Regions from separate parts of the Cupriavidus sp. WKF15 genome, predicted to be linked through region 2. Evidence: predicted binding sites of a transcription regulator. Region 2 holds the regulator's gene; each other region holds the start of a gene.
What was found. Region 2 encodes FNR, which switches genes on or off when oxygen is low (the NO sensors DNR and NnrR bind a similar motif). Its sites were predicted from a motif close to TTGATNNNNATCAA; they were not measured.
Positions count from the first base shown of each region.

Region 1: CupriaWKF_RS11340 (fatty acid desaturase) is a predicted target of FNR. The motif match lies at 2,073-2,086, and genes of this name have one in related genera.
Region 3: CupriaWKF_RS27370 (DUF3079 domain-containing protein) is a predicted target of FNR. The motif match lies at 1,669-1,682, and genes of this name have one in related genera.

Region 1 is NZ_CP119572.1:2,425,484-2,428,737, reverse strand. Features, by position in the region: gene CupriaWKF_RS11345 (TMEM165/GDT1 family protein) at 1-535, opposite strand, end outside; yybP-ykoY riboswitch at 599-790, opposite strand; gene CupriaWKF_RS11340 (fatty acid desaturase) at 842-1,984, opposite strand; gene guaD (guanine deaminase) at 2,156-3,254, opposite strand, start outside.
Region 2 is NZ_CP119572.1:1,343,657-1,346,910, forward strand. Features, by position in the region: gene ccoG (cytochrome c oxidase accessory protein CcoG) at 1-851, shown strand, start outside; gene CupriaWKF_RS06390 (FixH family protein) at 936-1,151, shown strand; gene CupriaWKF_RS06395 (hypothetical protein) at 1,148-1,393, shown strand; gene fnr (fumarate/nitrate reduction transcriptional regulator Fnr) at 1,442-2,167, opposite strand; gene CupriaWKF_RS06405 (sulfite exporter TauE/SafE family protein) at 2,247-3,002, shown strand.
Region 3 is NZ_CP119573.1:2,189,934-2,193,187, reverse strand. Features, by position in the region: gene gabD (NADP-dependent succinate-semialdehyde dehydrogenase) at 1-1,112, opposite strand, end outside; gene CupriaWKF_RS27370 (DUF3079 domain-containing protein) at 1,398-1,592, opposite strand; gene CupriaWKF_RS27365 (hypothetical protein) at 1,890-2,219, opposite strand; gene CupriaWKF_RS27360 (NADP-dependent isocitrate dehydrogenase) at 2,471-3,254, opposite strand, start outside.

The DNA of each region.
Region 1 (3,254 bases), 1.1 Mb from region 2:
GGAAGATGCAGGCGGCGATCTTGTGCACGAGGCCGATCGGCATCTTGTTGGCGAACTTGTCGCCGAGCAGCACGGCCGGCGCATTGGCCAGCATCATGCCGAAGGTGGTGCCGGCGACCACGGCCAGGACCGCGCCGTTGAAGCGGGCGGCCAGCGCAACAGTGGCGATCTGGGTCTTGTCGCCCATCTCGGCAAAGAAGAACGCGACGATGGTGGTGGCCAGGATGCCGAGAGCGCCCTTGACGGGTTTGGCTTCCTCTTCGTCGTCGAACTTGTCGGGGATCAGCATCCAGCCGGCCATGGCGATGAAGCCCAGGCCCAGGATCCAGCGCAGCAGCGTGTCGCCGAGCACGTGCGTGATCCATCCGCCCAGTGCGCCGGCAAAGCCGTGATTGACGACGGTGGCGATCAGGATGCCAAGGATGATGGGAAGGGGCTTGCGATAGCGTGCGGCCAGGACGAGCGAGAGCAACTGCGTCTTGTCGCCCATTTCGGCGAGCGCGACGATGCCTGTGGAGACGAGGAAGGCTTCCATGTTGTTGTGTGAGTAACCCGGGCCGCATGCATCGCGAGATGCCAATGACGCACACCTTTCCCGGCCCGGCCAGAAAGGTATGGTCATCGGTCTCGCCAGGCCTTGGATCGGGCTGGGCCTGATGGCCAGCCGGGTCCGGAGCTGCGCACGCCATAACCGCAAGCGGTCAAGTCTGTTGACGTACGCCCCTGTCTGCCGGATTCCGCATTGCGCGGCGCGTTCAGAGCAGGGCGGCTACTCCCCAATGGAAGCCGCGATTATAGCGGCGCCGGCGGTGAGCGTCCACCGCCGGGAAAACGTGCCTTGTCAGGCCGGCACCGGCGACTGCTCGCTGGTGCGGCGGCCGCGGAAGTCGGTCCAGCACAGGGCCTTGAAGTCGTACAGCTTGCAGCGGCGCGCGGTGTCGAAATACCAGCGCCACGAGAAGTTCTCGATGATGATGCGGCCCGGCAGCGCGTGTTCCAGCAGCGCCTGGGCGCGCTTCAGGCGGTACAGCGGCACGCTCATGTCCACGTGGTGCGCGGTGTGCTCCATGATGTGGTGCAGCGCCGAGCCGATGCCATGGCGAAAACGCAGGTGGACGGTGGTCGAGACGAAGGGCTGGGCCTTGGCCCACATGCTCTTGGTGTCGTACCACGCCACGCTGGTATGGGTGTGGTGCACGTACAGCACGAAGCCGACCGTCAGGTTCCAGACCAGGAACGGCAGTACGAAACCGGCACCGACCATGATCCAGGCCGATTGCCCGGTCGCCAGTGCGGCCCACACCAGCGCGCCGATCCACGCGACGCCAAAGGCGGCCACCAGCGCGCAGTCGGCCATGAAGATGGGCCGGCGCGTGGCCATCTGGCGCTTGCTCGGGAAGAACAGCTTGAACCACCAGATCTCGATCAGGTAGTACAGTCCGGCGCCGAAGCCGTTGCGGTAGATGCGCTCCATCACCCGGCGCCAGCGCGGCAGTGCCTGGAATTCCTCGAGCGAATAGGGCGCCCAGACGAAGTCGAAGCCCTTCAGGTTGGTGTAGCCGTGGTGCACGACGTTATGGCCGACTTCCCACAGGCTGTAGGGCGTCAGCGACGGCAGGAAGGTCAGGCGGCCCAGCCACTTGTTCAGGCCGCGGCGCGGCGTCAGGCTCTGGTGGCAGGCGTCGTGCCCGATGATGAACAGCCGGGCGATGATCAGGCCGGCCAGCACACCCAGGCCGAGCTTGGCCGCCCAGTGCGGGGCCAGCACAATGCCGGCCAGCGTGGCCGCGAACAGCAGGTAGTCGAAGGCGAATAGCATCAGCGCGCGCGGCGTGCTGCGCTGGCCCAGCGGGATCAGCCAGCCGCGGATGATCTTTCGCGAGGGCAGCGGCTGGTCGGGGGCAATCGGTTCAGGAAACGGCTGGTCGGCACGGGCCGGTGCTTCAAACGTTACCTCGGGATGCGTGGCAGCGGTGGTGGTCATGGAAACCTTCAGGTTGCAGGCGTTGCTGAAGGCCTGATTTGGCCGGCAACGGAACCGTAAAGGTTAGAGGGCTTCGCCGCTCCGAGTCTTGACCCCCGTCAATTCATGCCGGAGCGCTCGCGGGTAATAACGACCTGCGGCCGCGCGGTGCGGCCGCAGGTAGATCAGTCATCACATGACCGTCGCCTGCACCGCCTCGCCCATCACATAGACGCTATCGATCACGCGGTCGTCGCCGAGCATGGCAAAGGCGAACAGCTGTTCTTCCAGCGATTCGGAGCGGCCGCTGCGGCGTGCAATCAGCGGCGTGGCTTGCGGATCCAGCACGACGAAGTCGGCCTCGCAGCCCTCGCTGAAGCTGCCGATGCGGTCGGACCAGCCCAGGGCCTCGGCCGCGGCGCGCGTGGCCAGGTAGAACATGCGCAGCGCCGTCAGGTGGTAGCCGCCCATGCGCGCGACCTTGTGCGCGGCGTTCATGGTGCGGAACATCGAGAACGAGGTGCCGCCACCGACGTCGGTCGCCAGCGTCACGTTCAGGCGGTTGGCGTCGGACTGGTGGAAGTCGTAGAAGCCGCTGCCGAGGAACAGGTTCGAGGTCGGGCAGTGCGCGACCGCGGCGCCGCTGTCGGCCAGGCGCCGGCGGTCATCCTGGTCCAGGTAGATCGCGTGGCCGTAGAACGCGCCCGGGCGCAGCAGCCCGTAGCGGTCGTACACGTCCAGGTAGCTGCGCGCGTCCGGGAACAGTTCGGCCACCCACTTCACCTCGTCGCGGTTCTCGGCCACATGGGTCTGGATGAACGCGTCCGGATAGGCCCTGGCCAGCTCGCCGCACGCGGCAAGCTGCGCTTCGGTCGAGGTCGGCGCGAAACGCGGCGTGATGGCGTAGGCCAGGCGGCCCTTGTTATGCCAGCGCGACAGCAGGTCGGCCGAATCGCGCGCGCCGGTTTCGGCGGTGTCGCGCAGGAATTCGGGGCAGTTGCGGTCCATCATCACCTTGCCGGTGATCATGCGCAGGTTGCGCTGCTCGCTCTCGGCAAACAGCGCCTCGGCCGAGGCCTTGTGCACGGTGCTCCAGACCACCGCGCTGGTGGTGCCGTTGCGCAGCAGTTCGTCGGTGAAAAAGCCGGCCACCGCGCGCGCGTATTCGGGCTCGGCAAAGCGGCGTTCCTCGGGGAAGGTGTAGGTGTCCAGCCAGTGCAGCAGGCCCGGCGACGGCGACGCGATGATGTCGGTCTGCGGGTAGTGCACGTGGGTGTCGATAAAGCCCGGC
Region 2 (3,254 bases):
TCTGGATGCTTTTTTACGCCTTCGCCACGTGGGGGAATGCAGGCTTCATGCGCGAGCAGGTCTGCAAGTACATGTGTCCGTATGCGCGGTTCCAGAGCGTGATGGTCGACCCCGACACCTATGTGGTCACCTACGACGTCGGGCGCGGCGAGCCGCGCGGCAGCCGGTCGCGCAAGGTGGATCATCACCAGGCCGGGCTAGGTGACTGCGTCAACTGCAGCATCTGCGTGCAGGTGTGCCCGACCGGCATCGATATCCGTGACGGGTTGCAATACGAGTGCATCGGTTGCGGTGCCTGCATCGATGCATGCAACCAGGTCATGGACAAGATGGACTACCCGCGCGGGCTGATCCGCTATACGTCCGAGAATGCCATGCGCAAGGCGCTGTCGGCCGCTGCGGCGCGCAAGCGGCTGGTGCGGCCGCGGACCATCATCTACTCGATTATCTGGCTGGTGATGGTTGCAGGTTTCGTGGCTTCGCTTGCGCTGCGCACGCCATTGAAAGTGGACATCATCCGTGACCGCGGGGCGCTTGGGCGTGAGGTGGACGGGCGCTGGATCGAAAACGTCTATCGACTGCAACTCATCAATACCACCGAGGCGCCCATGCGCATCAGCGTGAAGGCCGAGAGCGACGAACTGAAGAACATGACCGTCGAGTACGATCCGGACGCGCAGGCTCTGGCGCCGACATCGAACAGGCTGGTGCCGATCCGGATTCGCGTGCCGATCGACGATGCCGCGCAAGGTACGCACAAGATCAGCGTGACAGTGACCAGCGAAGGTGCGGGGCAAGGTAGTGCGCAAATCAGGCAATCTACCAGTTTCATCGTGCCACGCAATTTGTGATGCTAAGGGCGGCACGGCGCGTCGGCGCTGTGCCGTACCAAACCGCGAGCGCCTCGATGAGGCGTTGACGAAGGGGGCAAGGCGATGCAAGAAAGCAATCCGTGGTGGAAAGAGCCGTGGCCGTGGCTGCTGATGAGTGGTCCGTTGCTGGCCATGGTGGCTTGCGGCGTGACTATCTGGCTGGCTTCCACTCATCCTGACCGGCCAGTGGTCGATGGTGTGGCCCGGCATGGCCTGGTTGTCGAGAAGGTGGCAGGTGCCTCGGGCAGTGCCAAGGCACCGCAAGCGAGGCAGCCATGAGGCTGCGCTGGCTGATGTGGGTACTGTGGCCGGCGTTCCTGATGGCCGGGGTTGCCACGGCAACTGTGTTTTCCGTGGTGGACCCTGGCGACCTGAATTTCTTCGGTCAGCCGATCGAGGCCTCGCGCGAGGCGGTCTATACGATCGGTTTCCTGCTGGCCTGGATATTCTGCGCATTGTCCAGCGGACTGACGCTGTACACCATGCCGACAAAGCTCAGCGAAACGGACGAGCTGGAGTAAGAAGCGGCAGGAATTGACCGCCTTGCCACGCGAGGCGGTCAGATGGCCTCAGCAGGAGCGGCTGTAGACTTGCTTGATGCCCGCCATGTCGACTAGCTTGACGTGACGTTGACGGATCTGGATCAAGCCGGCCTCGGCAAATCGTGAGAACAGACGGCTGACCGTTTCGAGCTTCAGACCCAGGTAGCTGCCGATTTCTTCCCGGCTCATGCGCATGACGAACTCGGTCGACGAATACCCGCGGGCGGACAAGCGCTCGGACAGGTTGATGAGGAACGCGGCAAGCCGCTCCTCGGCGCGCATGGAGCCAAGCGTGACGAGCATGAGCTGGTCATGCGAGATTTCCTTGCCCATCAGGCGCAGGAACTGCTGCTGCAACGATGGCAGGTCGATGGACAGCGACTGGAGATCGGCCAGGCGAACGACGCATACCTCCGTGTCTTCGAGGGCGGTGGCATCCGAGGCGTGCTGCATCTCTCCCAGGCCGTCGAGGCCAACCACTTCGCCTGGCAAGTGGAAACCGGTGATTTGCGAGCGGCCGTCTTCCGTGGTGACATGCGTCTTCAGGGTGCCGAAGCGAATGGCATAGACCGCAGTCAGCGGATCGCCCATGCGGTAAAGAGTTTCGCCCTTGTGGACACGGACACGTTCCTGCACCAGGGTGTCCATCTTCTGCAGGTCCTGCTGGCTCATGCCCACCGGCAGGCACAATTGCCCCATGCCGCAAGTGGAGCAACGGGGCGACATCTCGGTGACGGGGATGGATGTTAGCAATTGGAACCTGCAGTATTGGAGCGGCGAGGGCGCAATACGTGCATTTTAACGCGCGATGTGATGCGGTAGGGAGTTGCAGTTGACTTTTGGTGTGCTACTCAGTGTTTTCATGCTCGCCTTGCTAGGGGGCTTCCACTGCGCTGCCATGTGTGGTGGCGTAGCGCTGGCTGTCGAGCAACGCGCCGCCGGCGTACCCGTTGCCGTTGTGCGGCGCCCACAGGACTGGCTCGTGGAGCTCCTTGTCATGCATGTCGGGCGTATTTCCACTTACATGCTGCTTGGTGCGCTGCTGGGCGCCTTGGGGGCGACGGCCTGGCGTCAGGACTATCTGCCCGTCCAGCGCTGGCTGTTCGGAGTCGGCAGCGCCTTGCTGCTACTGTCTGGCTGGCGCTTGATACGCGGCGAGGCCTTTACCATCGTGTGGCTGGAGCGCCTCGCGGCGCGTGCGGTTAGCGCCAGTGCCGCCGGCATGGCTCGATTGGGCAGAAAGACGACGGAAGCCAAGGCTCGGCGGGGCGGCCTGGCACGCCGCTATGGGATGGGACTGGCTTGGGGTTTGGTGCCCTGCGGCATGGTTTATGGGGCCCTGGCCCTTGCTTTGCTGGCCGGAAATGCGCCCTCGGGGGCGCTGGTGATGGGCGCCTTTGGCCTCGGTACGTTGCCTAATCTGCTGGCGCTGTCGAGCTTTTCGGGGCTTTTGCGCGCCTGGTCGCGACGGAGCTGGGTAAGGGTCGGGGCCGGCTTGGCCGTCATGGCATTCGGTGCATTGGGAATCGGCCGAGCGGTGTTGTTGCCACATTCCCTGGCAGAGCATGGGTTCTGCCTGGTGTTCTGAAACCACTCCATACGCTCTGGCGCCGCGCGGTGGTTGCAGGTGTGGGCTGGAATGCCATACAATCATCTCCATTGCGGTATCGCGCGGCGTGGTTCCGAGCGGCGCCCGGCAGCCCTTCCAAAAAGGGGGCGCGCCCAGGGTTTCGGGCAAAGCGCCGACAATTCGGCACCGAACCTTTCCGCAGTCCATCCGGTTCACAATATCTGTTCAAAAGTCCGGCTGGCTTTGCGGCCGTGGTGCAGTCATTGCTGG
Region 3 (3,254 bases), on a different replicon from region 2:
ATGGTCGGCTCGAAGAACGTATGGCCAAGCCCGTGCCGATGACCGCCCTGCAACACGCGTGCGCCCTTGCCAAGCGCATCCGCGATATGCTCTTCGACCTTGGCCACGGCCTTCTCATCGATCAGCGGGCCGATGCGCACGCCTTCGTCCATGCCATTGCCGACCTTCAGCGCGGCGACTGCTGCCACCAGCTTCTGCGCGAATGCGTCGTAGACCTTGTCCTGCACATAGATCCGGTTCGCGCAGACGCAGGTCTGGCCGGCGTTCCGGTACTTGGAGATGATGGCGCCCTCGACCGCGGCATCCAGGTCGGCATCGTCGAACACGATAAAGGGCGCATTGCCGCCGAGTTCCATCGACACTTTCTTGATGGTGGATGCGGTCTGCGCCATCAGCACGCGGCCTACCTCGGTGGAACCCGTGAACGTCAGCTTGCGCACCAGCGGGTTGCTGCTCAGTTCGCCGCCGATGGCTCCCGCCGAGCCCGTGATCACCGACAGGACACCGGCCGGGATACCGGCCCGCTCCGCCAGCGCCGCCAGTGCCAGCGCCGTCAGCGGGGTTTGCGACGCTGGCTTGACTACCATGGTGCAGCCGGCGGCCAGCGCCGGGCCGGCCTTGCGCGTGATCATGGCTGCCGGGAAGTTCCAGGGGGTAATCGCCGCGCAGACGCCCACAGGCTCCTTGGTCACCACGATGCGCTGGTTGCTGACCGGCGCGGGAATCGTTTCGCCGTAAACGCGCTTGCCTTCCTCGGCAAACCATTCGATGAACGACGCCGCGTAGGCGATCTCGCCCTTGGCCTCGGCAAACGGCTTGCCTTGCTCGGCGGTCATGATGCGCGCCAGGTCATCCTGGTTGGCCAGGATCAGTTCGAACCACTTGCGCAGCAGCGCCGAACGTTCCTTGGCCAGGCGCGCGCGCCACGCCGGCAGCGCGCGGTTGGCGGCCTCGACCGCCTGGCGGGCCTCCGCGGCGCCGAACTGCGGCACTTGCGCCACGCGCTCGCCCGTGGCCGGGTTGGTAACGTCGATGTGGCGTTCGCCGTCGGTCCAGCGTCCGTCGATATAGCACTGCTGGCGCAGCAGGGTGGGGTCTTGGAGCTTCAGCATGATCGTTCGTCCGTTGAAAAGACTGCCGGTAGGGGATGGCGCGATCAAAGCATTGTAATCGGCACCGCGCAGCCTGGCGGGTCAGCCCGGTGTGGTGTTTGCGGGCCACCACTGTCCGGCGACGGCTGGAATCCCGCCGATAAGATGTCAGGTGTCTGGCTTCAAGCACGGAACACGCCAGCCTGACGCGGCAGGCTGGGTGCGTTGTGACCGGGCCTGGAAGGCTAGGCGGCTCTGCGGCACGACAATGGTCTCAAAGGCCGATACAGCACGCCAGGGGCCGCATCAATTGGCCTTCGGACGATCGGGCTCGATGCCCCAGTCGCCAAACTCCAGCCAGTCGTCGCCGAGCAACTCCGCAGGATGCTGGGTGCGGCTCGAGCCATTGCCGCAGCCCATGGCGTCCACCGGACAATACTTGTCGCAGCCCCAGCAGATGCGCTCGGGATGGCTCGGATGCAGCGGGAATTTCTTTGCCATGGTGACAGGCACGCGACCATGTGCCGATGTAACGAGAATGTGGCAATCAGTATGGCGCGACGATGCGGTGCCTCGTTTGCCGTAAATCAAGTCGCGAGGATCGCCACCGAACGAAGCTTCAGCCTGAATGCTGCAAGCGGCTCAGAAGGAGAGCACCTGGGCCGCCAGCTTCGTCAGCACGCCGCTGCCCAGGCAAAGCACCACCCACCCGGCCAGGATCAGTGCGTTGTCACGAACAGTCATGGGGATCTCCTGTCTCGTTTCGCTCGTTTCGCTCGTTTCGCGATTGCGCCTGCGTCAGGCGTGCGCGCCGTCGCTGTAGGGGTCAAAGCTGCGCGCCGGGCTGGCCGAAACGCCGCTGCGCTCCAGGCCGGCTACCGTGCGGGCGCCGTCGGTGTAGGGGTCTGCTGTCCGGAACTGGTAACCGTAGCGGTCGCCGGCATGGGCATCGGCGACGAAGCGGGCGCCGTCGCTATACGGATCCGCATTGCGCACGCGGAACTCGTAGCCATAGCGATCCCCGGCGTGCGTGCTCGTCGACGGGGCGGCATGGGCAACGCCGACTGCCGCGGCGAGCGACAGCAGAAGGGCGGAAGCAACGGTACGGACAACGGTAGTGCTCGACATGATGATCTCCGGTTTGGTTGAATTTTTCAGAACGCTTCCTGTTTCAGGTGTGTCGTTCGTGTAAGCAACTATAGGCCAGAGATCCCGGTGCTTCCGGGGTTTGCTCAGGATGTCTTATTCAAATATTTTGAATTTCTGCGAACGTCGACATGGCGGTGAAAAGAAACAAAAAAAGCCGGAGGCGGCATCAGGAAATGCCAACCTCCGGCTCCTGGCAGGCACCGTCGGTGCCCGCGGGTCGGATGTGCCGATCAGGCCTGGACCGATGCCAGGGCTGCGTTCAGCGTCTTGCTCGGGCGCATCACGGCGGACAGCTTTTCAGCGTCCGGCATGTAGTAGCCGCCGATGTCCACGGGCTTGCCCTGCACGTCGGACAGTTCGCCGACAATGGTCTTCTCGTTGTCGGTGAGCTGCTTGGCCAGCGGCGCGAACGTCGCTGCCAGGCCGGCGTCTTCGGTTTGCGCGGCGAGTTCCTGGGCCCAGTACATGGCCAGGTAGAACTGGCTGCCGCGGTTGTCGAGCTGGCCGGTCTTGGGCGACGGGCTCTTGGCGTTGTCCAGCAGCTTGCCGGTGGCGGCGTCCAGCGTCTTGGCCAGGATCTTCGCCTTGTCGTTGCCCGACTTGATGCCAAGCTCTTCCAGCGACACGGCCAGCGCCAGGAATTCACCCAGCGAGTCCCAGCGCAGGTGGTTTTCTTCCACGAGCTGCGCCACGTGCTTCGGCGCCGAACCGCCAGCACCGGTTTCGTACATGCCGCCACCGGCCATCAGCGGGACGATCGACAGCATCTTGGCGCTGGTGCCCAGTTCCATGATCGGGAACAGGTCGGTCAGGTAGTCGCGCAGGATGTTGCCGGTCACCGAGATGGTGTCCAGGCCGCGGATCACGCGCTCGAGCGTGTAACGCATGGCGCGGACCTGCGACATGATATGGATCTCGAGGCCCTTGGTGTCGTAATCCTTCAGGTAGGTTTCCACCTTCTTGATCAGCTCGGCCTCGTGCGGACGGTACGGGTCCAGCCAGAACACGGCCGGC